4 regions of the Thioalkalivibrio sp. AKL12 genome follow, and region 2 is predicted to be linked to each of the others. Evidence: predicted binding sites of a transcription regulator. Region 2 holds the regulator's gene; each other region holds the start of a gene.
The links. The regulator FliA, encoded in region 2, starts transcription of late flagellar genes. The targets are predictions, from matches to a motif close to GCTAAAGTTNNNNNNNNNNCNGCCGATA.
Positions count from the first base shown of each region.

Region 1: a site for FliA is predicted at 2,041-2,068, ahead of D579_RS0113980 (methyl-accepting chemotaxis protein). Genes of this name have one in related genera too.
Region 3: a site for FliA is predicted at 1,863-1,890, ahead of D579_RS0108960 (methyl-accepting chemotaxis protein). Genes of this name have one in related genera too.
Region 4: a site for FliA is predicted at 2,834-2,861, ahead of flgM (flagellar biosynthesis anti-sigma factor FlgM). Genes of this name have one in related genera too.

Region 1 is NZ_KB898917.1:4,049-7,986, forward strand. Features, by position in the region: gene D579_RS0113980 (methyl-accepting chemotaxis protein) at 65-1,975, opposite strand; gene D579_RS0113985 (DASS family sodium-coupled anion symporter) at 2,137-3,645, opposite strand; gene D579_RS0113990 (superoxide dismutase) at 3,807-3,938, shown strand, end outside.
Region 2 is NZ_KB898894.1:69,060-72,997, forward strand. Features, by position in the region: partial or broken gene flhF (flagellar biosynthesis protein FlhF) at 1-616, shown strand, start outside; gene D579_RS0106070 (MinD/ParA family protein) at 785-1,609, shown strand; gene D579_RS0106075 (RNA polymerase sigma factor FliA) at 1,606-2,373, shown strand; gene cheY (chemotaxis response regulator CheY) at 2,415-2,795, shown strand; gene D579_RS0106085 (protein phosphatase CheZ) at 2,891-3,667, shown strand; gene D579_RS0106090 (chemotaxis protein CheA) at 3,712-3,938, shown strand, end outside.
Region 3 is NZ_KB898897.1:110,808-114,745, forward strand. Features, by position in the region: gene D579_RS0108955 (DUF255 domain-containing protein) at 1-507, shown strand, start outside; gene D579_RS0108960 (methyl-accepting chemotaxis protein) at 611-1,840, opposite strand; gene D579_RS0108965 (DEAD/DEAH box helicase) at 2,604-3,923, opposite strand.
Region 4 is NZ_KB898900.1:54,364-58,301, reverse strand. Features, by position in the region: gene pheT (phenylalanine--tRNA ligase subunit beta) at 1-131, shown strand, start outside; gene D579_RS0110675 (integration host factor subunit alpha) at 135-434, shown strand; gene D579_RS0110670 (MerR family transcriptional regulator) at 418-774, shown strand; tRNA gene D579_RS0110665 (tRNA-Pro) at 1,023-1,099, shown strand; gene D579_RS0110660 (flagellar brake protein) at 1,183-1,899, opposite strand; gene D579_RS0110655 (flagella synthesis protein FlgN) at 1,982-2,467, opposite strand; gene flgM (flagellar biosynthesis anti-sigma factor FlgM) at 2,483-2,797, opposite strand; gene flgA (flagellar basal body P-ring formation chaperone FlgA) at 2,937-3,614, opposite strand.

The DNA.
Region 1 (3,938 bases), on a different contig from region 2:
ACACGCATGAAAAAGTCCGCGCTCCCCGAACAGGGAGGCGGGCTCGATACCATCGGGTCGAGTATCAGACCTTGAACTGACCCACCCGCTCCTGCTGCTGGGACGCGAGCTTGGACAGCTCCTCCGAGGCATTGCGGATCTGCTCGGAGCCCGCCGCGGTCTGGTCCAGCACCTCGGTGATGTTGGCCACGTTGCGGTTGATCTCCTCGGCCACGGTGGACTGCTCCTCGGCAGCGCTGGCGATCTGCGTGTTCATGTCGCTGATGCGGGTCACCGACTGGGTGATCGCGTTGAGCGATTCGCCGGCGAGGTTCACCTGCTCGACACTCTCGTGGGCCTTGGAACGCCCATCTTCCATCGCCTGCACCGCCTCGCGCGTACCGCTCTGGACCCGCTCGATCATCTGCTGGATCTCGTGCGTCGAATCCTGCGTCCGGCTGGCCAGGGTGCGCACCTCGTCGGCCACCACGGCGAAGCCGCGGCCCTGCTCGCCAGCGCGGGCCGCCTCGATCGCGGCATTCAGCGCCAGCAGGTTGGTCTGGTCGGCAATGTCGCCGATCACCTCGAGGACCTTGTTGATCTGCTCGGCATCCTGCGACAGGCGGGTGACCACCTCGGCCGCATTATCGACCTGCCTGGACAGGCCGTTGATCGCGGTGACCGTCTTCTGCACCACCTGCTGACCGGCCACGGCGTCCTGGTCCGTAGCCTGGGCGGCCGCCGCCGCATCCGCGGCATTGCGGGCGACTTCCTGCACGGTGGCGGTCATCTCGTTCATCGCGGTGGCGACCTGGTCGGTCTCCGCCTTCTGGCGGCGCACCTGCTCGTTGGTTTCCTCGCTGGTCGCGGACAGCTCGTTGGACGCCGCAGCGACCTGATCGGAACCCGCCGCCACTTGCTGAATCAACACGCGAATCTTCTCGACAAAGCGGTTGAACACCACCGCCAGATCGCCCAGCTCGTTCCGGCCGGACACCTCCAGCTGGCGCGTCAGGTCACCCTCGCCACTGGCGATGTCGTCCAGACGCTCCACCGTCTGGCACAGCGGGCGCACGATGCTGCGGGTCAGGAACCAGGCCAGCAGCACGCCCAGAACCACCGCAATCACGCCGACCATGACCACCGTACCGGTGGCGTTGCGAGTCATGGTCACGTAGGCGCTGCGGTCCACCATCAGTTCCAGCACACCCACCGCATCGCCGGAGAAATCGCGCACCGGCCGGGCGATCACCGCCATCGGCTCGCCCTGGTAGGTCACGTTGCGCACCAGACGCTCGCCCTGGAGCACTTCGCGCATCTCGGCCGCATTGAAGGTCGCTTCGCCTTCGATGGTCCCGCCAAAGCGGTTGAACCGACCCTCATCGCGCAGGTAGAGCGCGACCGGTGCACCCAACTCCTCGGTGAACTGCTCGAAGAAAGGGTCGCCGAAGGACAGCCCGAACTCCACCGAACCCACGTGCTCTCCGTTGTGAGCAATGGGGACCACGCCGCGGATACCCAGGCCGGCCACGCCCTCTTCCAGGCCCGAGATCGGGGCGCGGCGGTCGTTGGTGTCGACGACCGTCTGGCGAAAACCGGACAGGTCATCGCCATAACGATCCGGGCGATGCACGCGCAGGAAGGAGGTCGCCGGCGGCGTGTGGAACTGATACTGGCGCACGCCGTAATCGGCGTTCAGGGACTCGAAACTCGGCACCGTCAGTGCGGCCAACCGATCACGATCCCCATTGGCCATGGCCTCCTGCACATCCGGGATACGCGCCACGGTCTCCGCCATCGCGGTCGCGCGCGCCGACTCCTGGTCCAGCCGATCCAGCAACTGGCCAGCCAAGTCGTTCAGCTCCCGCTGCTCCGCCCTGTCCGCCATCGTACCCAGGGCATTCATCACCACGACCAGGGTCAGCACCACGGCCAGGACCACCACGCCGATGATGCCCACCATGAGCCGTACGCCAATTCGAATATTGTTGAACATGTCGGTGCGTCCTTCGGTCTGCCGGTCAGCGCCAGCTCGCAAAATAATGGGCCGTTCGTCCTCCCTAGCGGCGGCGAATCCTAGAACTTGAGCATGGAAGGCTTTTCATCCCCACAAGAACGTCGGGGACACGGCAATCACAGAACGAATCCGCGCCGCGGCTACACCAGCAGGGCCTCGGCGAAGACGTAGACCGCCAGGCTGATCAGCACCAGCGCCACCACGGAAAGCAGTGCCCCTCCCCGCACCATGTCCAGCACCTGCAGGCGGTTGCTGGCGAACACGATGGCATTCGGCGGGGTCGCCACCGGCAGCATGAAGGCCACGGAAGCGGCAAAGGCGACGGGGAGTGCCAGCATCAGGACCGGCACGTCCATGCTCAGCGCAAACGCGGTGACCAGGGGTAGCAGCGTCGCGGCCGTGGCCGTATTGCTGGTTACGTGGCTCAGCGTCATGGTCAGCAACACCACCCCGGCCATGATCAGGATCAGCGGCCAGGTCTGCGCGATCACCAGGGCATCGGCCGCCAGCTCCGCCAGACCACTGGACTCGATGGCCGCCCCCAGGCTCAGGCCGCCTCCGACCAGCAGCAGCACGCCCCAGGGCAGTTCGCGGGTGTTGTCCCAGGCCAACAACCTGCGCTGCTCCATGGAACCCGAGGGGATCAGGAACAACAAGCCGGCACCCAGGATCGCAATGCCGGCATCGGTCAGCGAGATGGGCAACCACCCCTCCAGCAGCGGCCGTGTCAGCCAGGCGAGCGCGACCAGCACGAACACCGCTGCCACCCGCTTCTCTGCGGTCGACCAGCGCCCGACCGTGGCGCGCTGCTCGTCCAGCAGGGCGCGCAGGCCGTTCAGTTCGACCCGGTGTACCGGGAACACCCAGCGCGTCAGCAGCCACCACGCGAGGGCCAGGAGGATCGCCGCCAACGGCAGGCCCAGGGTCATCCACTCCAGAAACCCGATCTCCATCCCGTGGCGATCCCCGAGATAGGCCGCGGTCAGGGCGTTCGGCGGCGATCCGATAATGGTCGCCATGCCCCCGATGTTCGCGGCAAAGGCGATCCCCAGCAACAATGCCAGGGCCGGGCGCCGCGACTCCGCAGTCGCCCCCGGACCCCGTGGCGATGCACCACGTTCGATCAGGCCCAGCACCGACAGGGCGATCGGCAGCATCAGCGCCGCGGTCGCGGTATTGCTGACCCACATGGACAACCCGGCCGTGGCCAGCATGAAGGCCCCCACCAGGGCGTGCAGACGATTCCCGGAACGGGCCACGATCGCCAGCGCCATGCGCCGGTGCAAATCCCAGCGCTGCACCGCCAAGGCGATCGCAAAGCCGCCCATGAACAGGAAGATGATCGGGTTCGCGTAGGGCGCGGTCGCGTTCTCCATCGAGGTGATGTCGAGGACCGGGAGGATCGCGATCGGCAGTAGCGCCGTGACCGGCAGCGGCAACGCCTCGCTGATCCACCAGGTCGCCATGAACAGCGTCAGCCCAAGCACCCACCACGCCGCCGGATCGAACCCCGTCGGCGCCGGCACCAGCAGGAACAGCACGAAGATCGCCGGGCCCAGGATCAGGCCGATCCGGGCCCGCCAGTCCACCGTCGAGCCCTTCGCCACCGCCGCTTCGCCTTCCTGCCCCGTCTCGTCAGTATCCGCCATGCGCCTCGTCTTGTGGGAAATCCGCCGGGGTGAAAACCAACCGGCATCATCGGAAATTGCATCGCCCGGGCAACGTGACTATCGTTGTCCTGTTAAGCAGCGCTCCCGGTTCGGGTGCGCCGCCGCCTCAGTTTCTCACGACACCGTACAAGGAGTCTTTCATGGCCTACGAACTGCCCGATCTGCCCTACGCCAAGAACGCGCTGGAGCCGCACATCTCCGCCGAGACGCTGGAATACCATCACGACAAGCACCACGCGACCTACGTGACCAAGCTGAACGGCCTGTTGCCG
Region 2 (3,938 bases):
TCGGGTGCGATTGCCACGCATCGCCCGGCGATCCTGGACGAGGGCGGGCTGCTGGCGATGGTGGGGCCGACCGGTGTCGGCAAGACCACCACGCTGGCACGGATCGCGTTGCGCCAGATCCGTCGGATGGGACCGGATTCGGTTACGCTGGTGACCCTGGATAGCCAGCGCATCGGTGCCACACGGCAGCTGCAAGCCTTTGCGCAGATGGCGGGGATCTCGGTGCGCGTGCTGCAGAATGCGCGCGAACTGCGCGATCTGGCGCGGCGCGCGGACGATGGCCACCTGATCCTGGTGGATACCGCCGGGCAGGCGCCGCGCGCGGTGGAGGAGGAGTCGCTGTTCGCGCATCTGCCGCCGGATATCCGTGCCGAGAGCTGGTTGGTTGTGTCGGCCACGACCCAGGGCAGTACCTTGCGGCGGGTGCTGGACGCGTTTCGCAAGGCGGATCCCTCGGCGCTGGTGCTGACCAAGCTGGACGAGGCAGAACAGCTGGGCGAGGTCCTGTCGGTCCTGCTGGACCAGCACCTGGGGCTTGGGTTTGTAAGCGATGGCCAGCGCATCGCCGAGGATTTTCACCGGGTCGATACGGGGTATCTGACCCGTCTGGCGCTGGACGACGACGCGGACGGCGCGCGGGCGGGTGGCAATGCCCGCGAGACCTGGGCCGCCGAACGGCTGGCCGAAATGGAACCGCCGCGACGCTCGCGCTCGCCGCTGCGCCCGGCGCAGGGGGCCGAGCCGGCCACACTGGAACTGATTCAGCCGGTTGGAAAGGGGCGTTATGCCACGCACTAACAAGCCGTTGAAGGTCATTGCGGTCGCCTCGGGCAAGGGCGGCGTGGGCAAGACCAACGTGTCGGTCAATCTGGCGGTCGGCCTGGCCCGGTTGGGCCGCGAGGTGATGCTGTTCGATGCGGATCTGGGCCTGGCCAACGTGGACCTGTTGCTCGGGATGCGCCCGGAGCGCACCCTGCACGACCTGGTGACCGGCGCGGTGGACAGCCTGGACGATGTCCTGGTTCAGGGGCCGGACGGGGTGAAGGTGGTCCCGTCGGCCTCCGGTATCGCGGCGATGGCGAATCTTACGCCGGCCGAGCACGCGGGGCTGATCCATGCCTTCAGCGCCTACCGCAAGCCGCTGGATGTCCTGATCGTGGATACCGCTGCAGGCCTGCAGGAGTCGGTGACTTCGTTCTGCCGGGCGGTACAGGAGACCCTGGTGGTGGTCTGCGACGAGCCGGCTTCGATTACCGATGCCTATGCCCTGATCAAGGTGCTGCATCGTGACCACGGGCTGCGGCGTTTCCGCATGGTCACCAACATGGTCAGCGGACGCGAGGGTGCGGAGCGGCTGATGCAGAAACTCAATACCGTCTGTGGCAATTACCTGCCGGAGGTGGTCCTGGATCTGGCCGGCTATATCCCGATGGACGAACATCTGCGCAAGTCCGTGCAGAAAAGGGCACCGGTGGTTCAGCAGTATCCCGGCAGTCCGGCCGGCAAGGCGTTTGCCGAACTGGCACGCACGGTGGACCGCTGGCCGGTTGGTGGGGGTGACCACGGGGGCGTCGGGTTCTTCGTGGAACGAATGCTGCAGAGTGCATGATGACGACGCGTAATCGACTTTCCGGCTACCAGGCGACGTCCACCGCGACCGGTGGACACGAGAAGTTGATTGCCGATCACGTTGAACTGGTGCATCGCATCGCGCACCACCTGATGGCCCGTCTGCCGGCCTCGGTCCAGGTCGATGATCTGATCCAGGCCGGCATGATCGGCCTTCTGGAGGCGGCGCGGCAGTTCGAGGGCGGGCAGGGGGCGACCTTTGCCACCTACGCCGGAATCCGCATCCGCGGTGCGATGATCGACGAATTGCGTCGCAGTGACTGGACGCCGCGTTCGGTGCATCGCAACAGCCGGCGTATTGCCGCCGCGATCCAGAGTGTCGAGGCCCGCGAGGGGCGTGCGGCACGTGGGAGCGAGGTGGCGGCCGAGCTGGACGTGGCGATCGATGACTATTACGACATGCTCAAGGACCACGCCGGGGCCCATCTGTTTGCGCTGGACGATCTGGGTGGCGGGGATGACGGGGCCGATCGCGTGATCGAGGGGCAGGAAGTCTCTCCGTCGCGTAGCCTTGAGGCTGGCGAGTTTCGCGAGGAGTTGGCCGAGGCCCTTGGGGATCTGCCTGAACGCGAACGCCTGGTGCTGTCGCTGTATTACACCGAAGAACTGAATCTGCGCGAGATCGGGGCTGTTCTGGGCGTGACCGAGTCGCGCGTGAGCCAGATTCGCAGCCAGGCGGTCATCCGGCTGCGCGCGCGCATGGGGTCGTGGCTCGAAGACGGCACGGCTTTGCAGTTATTCTAAAACTCACCTTATGAATCCCGGAGTGACGTGTGGACAAGGGAATGAAAATTCTCATCGTGGACGATTTTTCCACGATGCGGCGCATTATCAAGAACCTCTTGCGCGATCTTGGCTTCAATAATACGCAGGAAGCCGACGATGGCAGCACCGCGCTGCCGATGCTGCAAAATGGTGACTTCGACTTCCTGATTACCGACTGGAACATGCCCAACATGCCGGGCATCGACCTGCTGAAGGCCGTCCGGGCGGATGCCAACCTGAAGTCGATGCCGGTGCTGATGGTGACGGCCGAGGCCAAGCGCGACCAGATCGTGGAGGCTGCGGAGGCAGGTGTGAACGGTTACGTGGTCAAGCCGTTTACCGCCGAAACGCTGAAGGAAAAGATCGACAAGATCTTCGAACGTATTGAAGCACAGGGCTAAGCATCGCCCAGCGATGAATACGGACGACGTCCGTCTCGCTTGCGCGGGTGGACGTGACCCGGCTCCTTCGGCGCCGTACCAGCAAGAGGCTCCTCATGACTGAACAGGAACACCCCCCACGCGACGGCCAGCTCGAGCTGGCCCGGCAACTGGTGCAGACGCTCGAGGCGGGCGACGACGCGGCGGCACGCGCGCTGGTGCAGGATCTAGCGCGTCCTTACGACCGCGAGCTCTTCGACGAACTGGGCAAGCTGACGCGCGACCTTCACGAGGCCTTGCAGAGTTTCCGTGGCGACTCGCGTCTGGTAGAGCTGACCCAGGCGGAGATCCCGGATGCGAAGGAACGCCTGAACTACGTGGTCACCATGACCGAGCAGGCCGCGCACGCCACGATGGGCGCCATCGAGTCGAGCCTGCCGATCGCGGAGTCGTTCAGCCAGCAGGCGGCCGACTTGACCGCCAAATGGACGCGCTTTCGCAACCGGCAGCTCTCGGTGGACGAATTCCGCGATTTCGCGCGTGAGCTGGACAGCTTTTTCGGGCAGGCGGGCGAGGACGCCGAGGAATTGCGGCGGCTGCTCTCCGAGGTGTTGATGGCACAAAGTTATCAGGACATTACCGGCCAGGTGATTCGCCGGGTGATCCAGCTGGTGACCGACCTCGAAGAGAACCTCGTTACCCTGATTCGGCTCTCCAGCGGGCGCATGGAGCAGGTCGAAGCGGCCGAAGCGTCCCTGGAGCGTGGCGAAGAAGACCGCGAGGCGGACCGCAAGGGCCACGGCCCCAGTGTGCCCAAGACTCAAGATTCCAGCGCAGATGTCGTTCAAGGACAGGACGAGGTGGACGATCTGCTATCAAGCCTGGGCTTCTAGCAGTGCCTCCCATACGACTGGCGCCACGGGACCGGAGAGACTGAATGGCCATCGACCCCAATGACGAAATCCTTCAGGACTTCCTGATCGAGGCCGGGGAACTGCTGGAGGGGCTCAACGAGCAACTCATCGACCTGGAACAGAATCCGGACGACCGGGATCTGTTGAATGCGGTCTTTCGAAGCTTCCATACCATCAAGGGGGGCGCCGGGTTCTTGAGCCTGGATCCGCTGGTGACGGTGTGTCATCACGCCGAGGACGTCTTCAATCT
Region 3 (3,938 bases), on a different contig from region 2:
GCCGCCCTCGCCAACATGGCGCGAGTGCTGGAAGACAGGGACACACTGGAGTGGGCACACGAGGCCCTTCGGGCGCTGGATCGCTACCTGCAGACCGAACAGGGCTACCTGCACGGCATCACCGCGGCGGGTCGCCCGGCGATGGAGGGCTACCTGCCCTCGCAGATCTGGCCGGAGATCGCCCGCCAGGAGCTGGCGCGCGCCACGGAGGCACTGGACGGCGAGCGACCGGAGATGCCCGACCCGCTCGCGGCACTGGACCGGCTGGAACCGTTCTTCAACGAGGAGCTGGGCGCCCACGCCGAGCGGATCGGCACCGATCTGGAACCCTGGTCGGAGACCCGCACCCAGGCGGCGCTGGCCTGGTGGCTCTACCGCCTGCCGGACGCCGCCATCGAGGAATCCCACATCGATCGCAACATGGTGCGCGAACGCCTGCGCATCGAGCCCGGTGCCGACCCCGACGACCTCGCTCTGGGCTTCGACGCCCTGCGCCGGGGCTTCTGAAGCCCCGTTGCAAGGCCTTGCGGTCGCTTATCCGGCGTCACACCACACCACCCCCGGTTTCCCAGGATGGCGAGCCGAACCTGCGCGGTGCCTGCCTCGGCCGTTACGCCTGTTGACGGAACCCCGCAACCTCGCCCTGTAGCTGCTGCGCCAGGGCCTCCAGCGCCTCCACCGCCTGCTGCATCTCGTTCGCCCCGTCGGCATTGCGCACGGCAATATCGTTGATGTGGTGGATATTGCGGTTGATCTCTTCCGCCACCTGGCTTTGCTCCTCGGTCGCGCTGGCCACCTGGCGGGTCATGTCGTCGATGGCGGTCACCGAGTCGTGGATGTACTCCAGGGTCTCGCCGGCCTCGCCCGCCTTCGCCACGGAGGTCTCCGCATGCTGCTGGCTGACCTCCATCGCCTGCACCGCACGGGTAGCCCCGCCCTGCAGGCGCTGAATGATCTCGCGGATCTCCCCGGTCGAGTCGTTCGTGCGCTGCGCCAGGTGGCGCACTTCGTCCGCCACCACCGCGAAGCCCCGCCCGGCCTCGCCGGCCCGCGCCGCCTCGATGGCCGCGTTGAGCGCCAGCAGGTTGGTCTTCTCGGCGATCTCCTCGATCACCTGCAGGATCGTGCCGATGTTGTCGCTGTCCCCTTTCAGCTCCACGATCACATTGTTCGCCTGACGAATCTCGCCGGCCAGCGTGTTGATCGCACCCTGGGTCGCCTGCACCACGGTGCGCCCGCCTTCCGCCGCACGCGTCGCCTGCCCCGCGCTCTCGGCCGTGCTCTGCGTGTTGTTGGCGACCTCCTGCACCGTGGCAGACATCTGGTTCATCGCCGTGACCACCTGCTCCACATCACCGCGCTGTTCGTGGGTGGCACGCGTCAGTTCATTGCTGCGCCCATCCAGCTGGCGCGCCGAGGCGGCAATCCCGTCCGCCGCGTCGGCAACCTGGCGAATGAGCCCGGAAAGCCGGCCCATCACCGTGTTGAAGGCCGCGCCGGTGCGCCCGATCTCGTCGTCGGTCGTCACCTCCACTCGGTGCCCGAGATCCGCTCGGCCCTCGCCGATCGCCTCCAGCCCCTCGGCCAGGCGCTCCATGGGGCGCGTCAGCACATTGGCGTAGAACCAGCCAATACCCAGCGCCACCACGAACGCGACGATCCACAGCACCCACAGCAGCCACCACAACTGGGTCACCAGCGCCGCGTCCACACCCGCGGCCAGATCACCCTTCATGGTGTGGAAGGTCACGCCGCCCATGATGGACAACGGCACGGTGCTCACCACGATCACCAGGATAATCAGCTTCAGTCGCAGCCCACCCAACGGTCCAATCTTCATCGACGCCCTCCTTTCCGTCCCTTAACGACCAGCCGGTCCCGGTCTTGAGCCCGACACAGTATCCATCCGCCCCGCCCCTATCGTCTTGATCCGGGTCAACCCCAGGTCCCACCACAAGCCAAAAATCGCTCCTGATTAGCAACAATCATCAGCCAGGCCCAATGACCGTGCCGGCCCGGGTTTCCAGCCGCCCCCAGCCTGGTCATCCCGGAAACCGCGTAGCGGTTATCCGGGATCTCTGCGGTTGGGGGTTGCCCCGACGGGGGAGATCCCGGCTCTTCGCTTCGCTCCGGCCGGGATGACCAGGCAGGGGTAAGGCGCTCCGCGATGGTGACATCCCCAACAAGGCCTGGATCCAAGTGCCCCGGGGCGGGCCATGCACGCCCCCCCAAAGGCCCCCCGGCACTGGCTGACTCTTATCGCTAATCAGGAAATCGTCTCACCACGAAGCGCATGAAGACACGAAGAAGATCAAGGGCGATTGCGCCACAGAGGACACGGAGTTCACGGAGAGGATGGAAAGGCTTTCAACTTGAAGCAGGGGGCTCGCTTGGTTTCAGCGGTCGGGCCAGCGGCAACAGAATTCGTCCTTTCTCTGTGTCCTCTGCGTTGATAGGCCTTTGGCCTTGACCTTCTTCGTGCGCTTCGTGGTGAATAAAGCCCTTGAGCAGGCACTCGCCTCACCCCCGATACCCATACACAAAAAACCCGCGGGCCCGAGACTCGGGACCGCGGGTTCGCGGTACTGCGTTAGCGGGTCCGCTTACCGGCTGCGAGCCGCGCGGTTGCCGTTGGCGGACGGGCGACCGTTGCCGCCGCGACCCCCACCGGGCTTGCCACCGCGACCGTTGCGCGGGGCGCCACTACGGGCGCCTCCGCCCGGCTTGCCACCCGGACCACCACGGCGATTGCCGTTGCCGTCATTGGCAGCCGGCTTCGGCGTGGCGAAGCCCTCGGTTTCGATACGGTCGATCGGGCGCTGAATCAGGCGTTCGATGCCCTTCAGCAGCTTGATCTCCTCACCGTCCACCAGCGACAGCGCGGCGCCGTCGGAGCCGGCACGCCCGGTGCGACCGATGCGATGCACGTAGTCCTCCGGCACGTTCGGCAGCTCAAAATTGACGACCTGCGGCAGCTGGTCGATGTCGAGCCCGCGCGCAGCGATATCCGTGGCTACCAGGACCGGCACCTGGCCGGACTTGAACTGCTTCAGCGCCTTGGTACGCGCCGCCTGGCTCTTGTTGCCGTGGATCGCCTCGGAGCGCACGCCATCCTTCGACAGCTTCTCGGCCAGGCGATTGGCGCCATGCTTGGTGCGGGTAAACACCAGCACCTGTTCCCATTTGTTGGTGCGGATCAGGTGGCTCAGCAGCTCGCGCTTCTGGCTGGTCTCGACCAGGTGCACGCTTTGCTTCACGCCCTCGGCGGTCGTGTTGCGCGGCGCGATGTCGATCTCCGCCGGGTTGTTCAGCAGGCCGTTGGCCAGCTTGCGGATCTCGTCGGAGAAGGTCGCCGAGAACATCAGGTTCTGGCGGTTCTTCGGCATCATCGCAATCAGCTTCTTGATGTCACGGATGAAGCCCATGTCGAGCATGCGATCGGCCTCGTCGAGTACCAGGATCTCGACACCGGACAGGTCGATGGTCTTCTGATTGGCGTGATCTAGCAGACGCCCCGGCGTCGCCACCACGATGTCCATGCGATCACGCAGGGCCTTGATCTGCGGGTTCATGTTCACACCGCCAAAGATCGTCATCGAACGCATCTTGAGATTGCGTCCGTAGGTCTTCACGGATTCGTGAACCTGCGCAGCCAGCTCGCGGGTCGGGGTCAGCACCAGGCAACGCGGGCGGCCATTGCCGGCCTGCGGCGCATCCGAGGTGGAAAGGCGCTGCAGGATCGGCAGGGTGAAGCCGGCCGTCTTGCCGGTGCCGGTCTGGGCGGCGGCCAGCAGGTCGCCTCCCTTCAGGACTTCCGGGATGGCCTGGGCCTGGATCGGGGTCGGGTGCTGGTACCCGGAGGTTTCCAGCGCACGCAAAAGGGTATCGGCCAACCCGAGGTCGGCAAAGGTCGTATCAGTCATGGAATGCTCCAACGC
Region 4 (3,938 bases), on a different contig from region 2:
AAAAAAGCCTGGCTTTGGGCTTGATTTTACGGGCTTTTGATCGCACCCTAGGCGAACAGGACGTGGCTGGCGTCACCGATGCGGTGGTGCAGCATCTCCAGGCCCGGTTCAACGCAACCTTGAGACAATAGCCGATGGCAGCTGTAACCAAGGCGGATCTCGCCGCCGCGCTAAACGAGGAACTGGGTCTCAACAAGCGCGAGGCCAAGGAATTCGTCGAGATGTTCTTCGAGGAGATGCGGCAGTCGCTGGAGACCGGCGAGGGCGTGAAGCTTTCCGGGTTCGGGAATTTCATCCTGCGCGACAAGAACCAGCGGCCAGGGCGCAATCCCAAGACGGGCGAAGAGATTCCGGTCTCCGCGCGTCGTGTGGTGACCTTCCGGCCGGGACAGAAACTGCGCGAGCGGGTAGAGAGCTATGCTGGAGGCGAGTAACCACCAGGAACTGCCCGCCATCCCGGGCAAGCGCTACTTCACCATCGGCGAAGTCGCGGAGCTGTGCCAGGTCAAGCCGCATGTGCTGCGGTACTGGGAGCAGGAATTCCCGATGCTGGAGCCGGTCAAGCGGCGCGGCAACCGTCGCTACTACCAGCGTCAGGACGTGATCCTGATCCGTCAGATTCGCGCTTTGCTGTACGAAGAGGGCTACACCATCAATGGTGCCCGTCAGAAGCTCTCCGGCGACGAGGCCAAGGGTGATCGTCAGCAGGCCCAGCAGATCATCCAGGACACCATCTCCGAGCTCGAGTCGGTTCTGCGCGTTCTGCGCGCCTGAGGCTCCGACCCTAGGGGGGCGCCCGGACGTTGTGTTGATGCGATTCGCTACGCTCGTCGCATCCTACGGTGTCCGTCTGAACCCAACTCCAATTCGAAATTGCCCCTCTGTAGGATGCGATGAGCGTAGCGAATCGCATCAACGGGCCATTCTCGGTGTACGTGACACGAATGGTCCGCACGGATCTCGCAGCAATGGGGTGGCCGATGCTTTCGTGAAGGCGGGGAATCGGATATAGTTCGCGGCTTCGGGGCGTGGCGCAGTCTGGTAGCGCATCTGCATGGGGTGCAGAGGGTCGCAGGTTCAAATCCTGCCGTCCCGACCAAACGGGAACGATCAAAAAAGGCCGCTTCAAGCGGCCTTTTTTGTGTTCGGAGTTGCAGGTGGCGGCGTCGCCTGGGCTCAGGCTCAATCCATCGAGCGGCGGCGCGCCTCGCGCTGGTAATGGAGCAGGGCGATGTTGGTCTGGCGTTCCATCCACTGGGTCATTCCGACGATCTCGAAGCCCGCAAACTCGAAGCCATCACGCGTGCTGCGGCGACGGTTGGCTAGCCGCAGGTCCCCGGAAAGGCGTTCACTGACATCGGGGAGCAAGAGGTTCTCGAAGGCCAGGTTCGCCTGGTCCTCAAGCGCATCCAGAAGGGTGGTGGACAACTCGATGCACATGCCCTGGGCAGAGAGGTCGGCAACCTCGCCAATCACGGGATCCTTCCAGGCCTTCGCATGGAGTTCGATCTGAGGCCGCTGGGCCATCGGGATGTGCACGCGGAACGTTTCGCGGCGTTGCAGGTAGTGCAAAGTCTCCGGATAGGTGCAGACGTAGAGCGCGCCTTTTTGCTCCTGCTCGATGCGTGTTACGTGCGTGCCGAATCGCACTGCGACCCCGCGCAGCGCCGCGAATACGCGCAAGTCCATGCCGGCACGGACCTGCTGGTGCGCCCGAGGCGGGGTCAGCTCGTCGAGAAAGAGTTCCTTGGCGGCTGGGTCCAGACGGACCAGGGCCGAGGTGTACAGGGGGCCGTCGGTATCCACGCGAACGCTCACGACGGTGAGCTTGTGGTCGAGGTCCTTGAGGATGCCGGCAATCCGGTCCGGCTTATCGACGGTGTAGTCCGTGTCGTCCATGCGTCCGAAGTGTTAGGAAGGTGTGAGGACGCAAGGTACTGGTGGATGCCGCGAAAAGCCAGCCTCCACCAGGACCGGCCTCTCAGGCCTGGGTGATCTGGCGTCCGCCGCGGTTTCCGGGCCGGGCGCGGCCATACGGGTCGTAGGTGGCCGCGGGGCCGGTTTCCTCGCCGCGGAGGATCTGCATGGAGAGTTCCACGCGCTGGCGGTCACGGTCGATCAGGCGCGCATTGCCTTGATTCAGAGTGTCGCAGCGTTCGATGGACTGGCGCAGGGCTTGCCAAAGGTCGTTCAGTACGACGCCATCGTCCATCTTCGAGAACAGGCGCGCGATGCCCTCGGGGCTGAAGGCCTCGCCGGCGGCCTCGACCAGGCCTTGCTGGTTGCGGGTCTCGGTTTCCAGTTCATGCAGCAGGGTCTGCTTGCCGGTCACCACGTCCTGCAGCGTATCGGGTTGGCGCGCTTCGACCGCGCGCGTCTCCTTTAGCAGACTCTCTTCCAGCTGATGAGCCAGCCGGATTGAGGTCTCGAGCGAGCGTTGCAGTTTATGGTGCGCGTCGGCATTCATGGGCGATAGACCGGGTTAGCGCAGCAGGCTTTCGAGGTCGATCATGCGATCGGCCAGCTGCTGGTTGTCCACTGGATAGTTGCCGCTGGAGATTGCCTCGCGCAGTTCGGCAACGCGGGCGGCGTCGAAGGGGGCGGTGTCGCCCGCGCCGGCCGCGGCATTCATTGCCTGGGCGGCCCCGGTGAGCGTGACCGAATCATTGTTTGCCGTCGATGCGTTACCGGAGGCCGGGGCACGGCTTGCCGTGTTGCCGGACTCGTCGCGACCCTTTACCCCGGGGTTCTGGCTGTCGGGGCGCAGGCTGTTCGTATTGAGGCCCTTGATATCCATGATGCCTTCCTGTCGTTGTAACTGTGCTGCAATTGTTTACGGCCAGCGTTGCTGAAACTGTAGGCCTCGGGGGCGGAAAAGTGTAACGGGCTTCACAGTCCGCCTCGAAGATCGTTGGCGTGCATGGTGGGGCGAGGCCTCAAAGCGCTACCCGGATGTGGCCGGAGGCCTGGATTTCGCCTTCGACGACGCGCCCGGAGGATGCGTTCTTGACGCGGATTCGTTCGCCCAGCGTCCCGTTCTCCAGCGCTTCGCCCTGCATGCGGATGGCGATTGAGCCGTTCTCTGCCAGGATGGTAACCCGTTGGCCGCGACTGATGATCTCGCGCGGGCTCACGTGCTGGGTTCCGATGATCTGACCCGGGCGGATGCTGCGCCGGGTCTGCTGGCCGATCAGGGCATTCTTTTCCTCATGATAACTGCCGGCATGGCGCGAGGTCTCGATTCGCTGGAAACGCAGGTCGCCCGCCGAGAGGGTGTGCTGGCGCGGCAGGGTACGGTTCGCAACCAGCACTTCGGCGTAACGTTCGACCGTCGCCGGCACGTATAACTGCCAGGTCACCGGGCCGGCACACTGGATATGGACAGCGGTGTTGCCGTCACGCCGCCCGCCGGGTGGGAAACGCGCTTCCAGGCCGTCCGTACAGGGGACGAGGCGCAGACGCTTGTCGAGCTGGCCAATCTCGATGGAAACATCCTTCTCGGTATCGGTAACGCCCAGTTCCTGAATCAGGAACTGCTCGGCGGCGTGGCGGATGTCGTCAACCGGGTGGACTTCGGCCCGGACGCTGGTAGACAGCAGTACCAGGGTGAACAAGAGGGCGACTCCGGCAAGGAGACGCGGAATGGCTCGCACGTTTGCGCTCGAGTCGATCACGCTCGCTGGCGAGGCACCGGAGGGCCCGCCTTTTCCTGGAACGAATGAGGCCCCAACGCGAACGAGCGAACGGATCAGCGTCTTCCTGGCAGCGGAAGAAAATTCTGAAATGGGTCGGCGCTGGTTCATGTTGCGGTCCTGTTTGGTCCTGTCCTGCGCAGCCAGTTCGGTGCGGGCGTCGGACTGTGCGCGAATGGCTCGGGTTTGACGGATCTTGCGTCGATGTCGAGCGAGTCGCGTGCGGTTTCAGTACGCAAAAACATG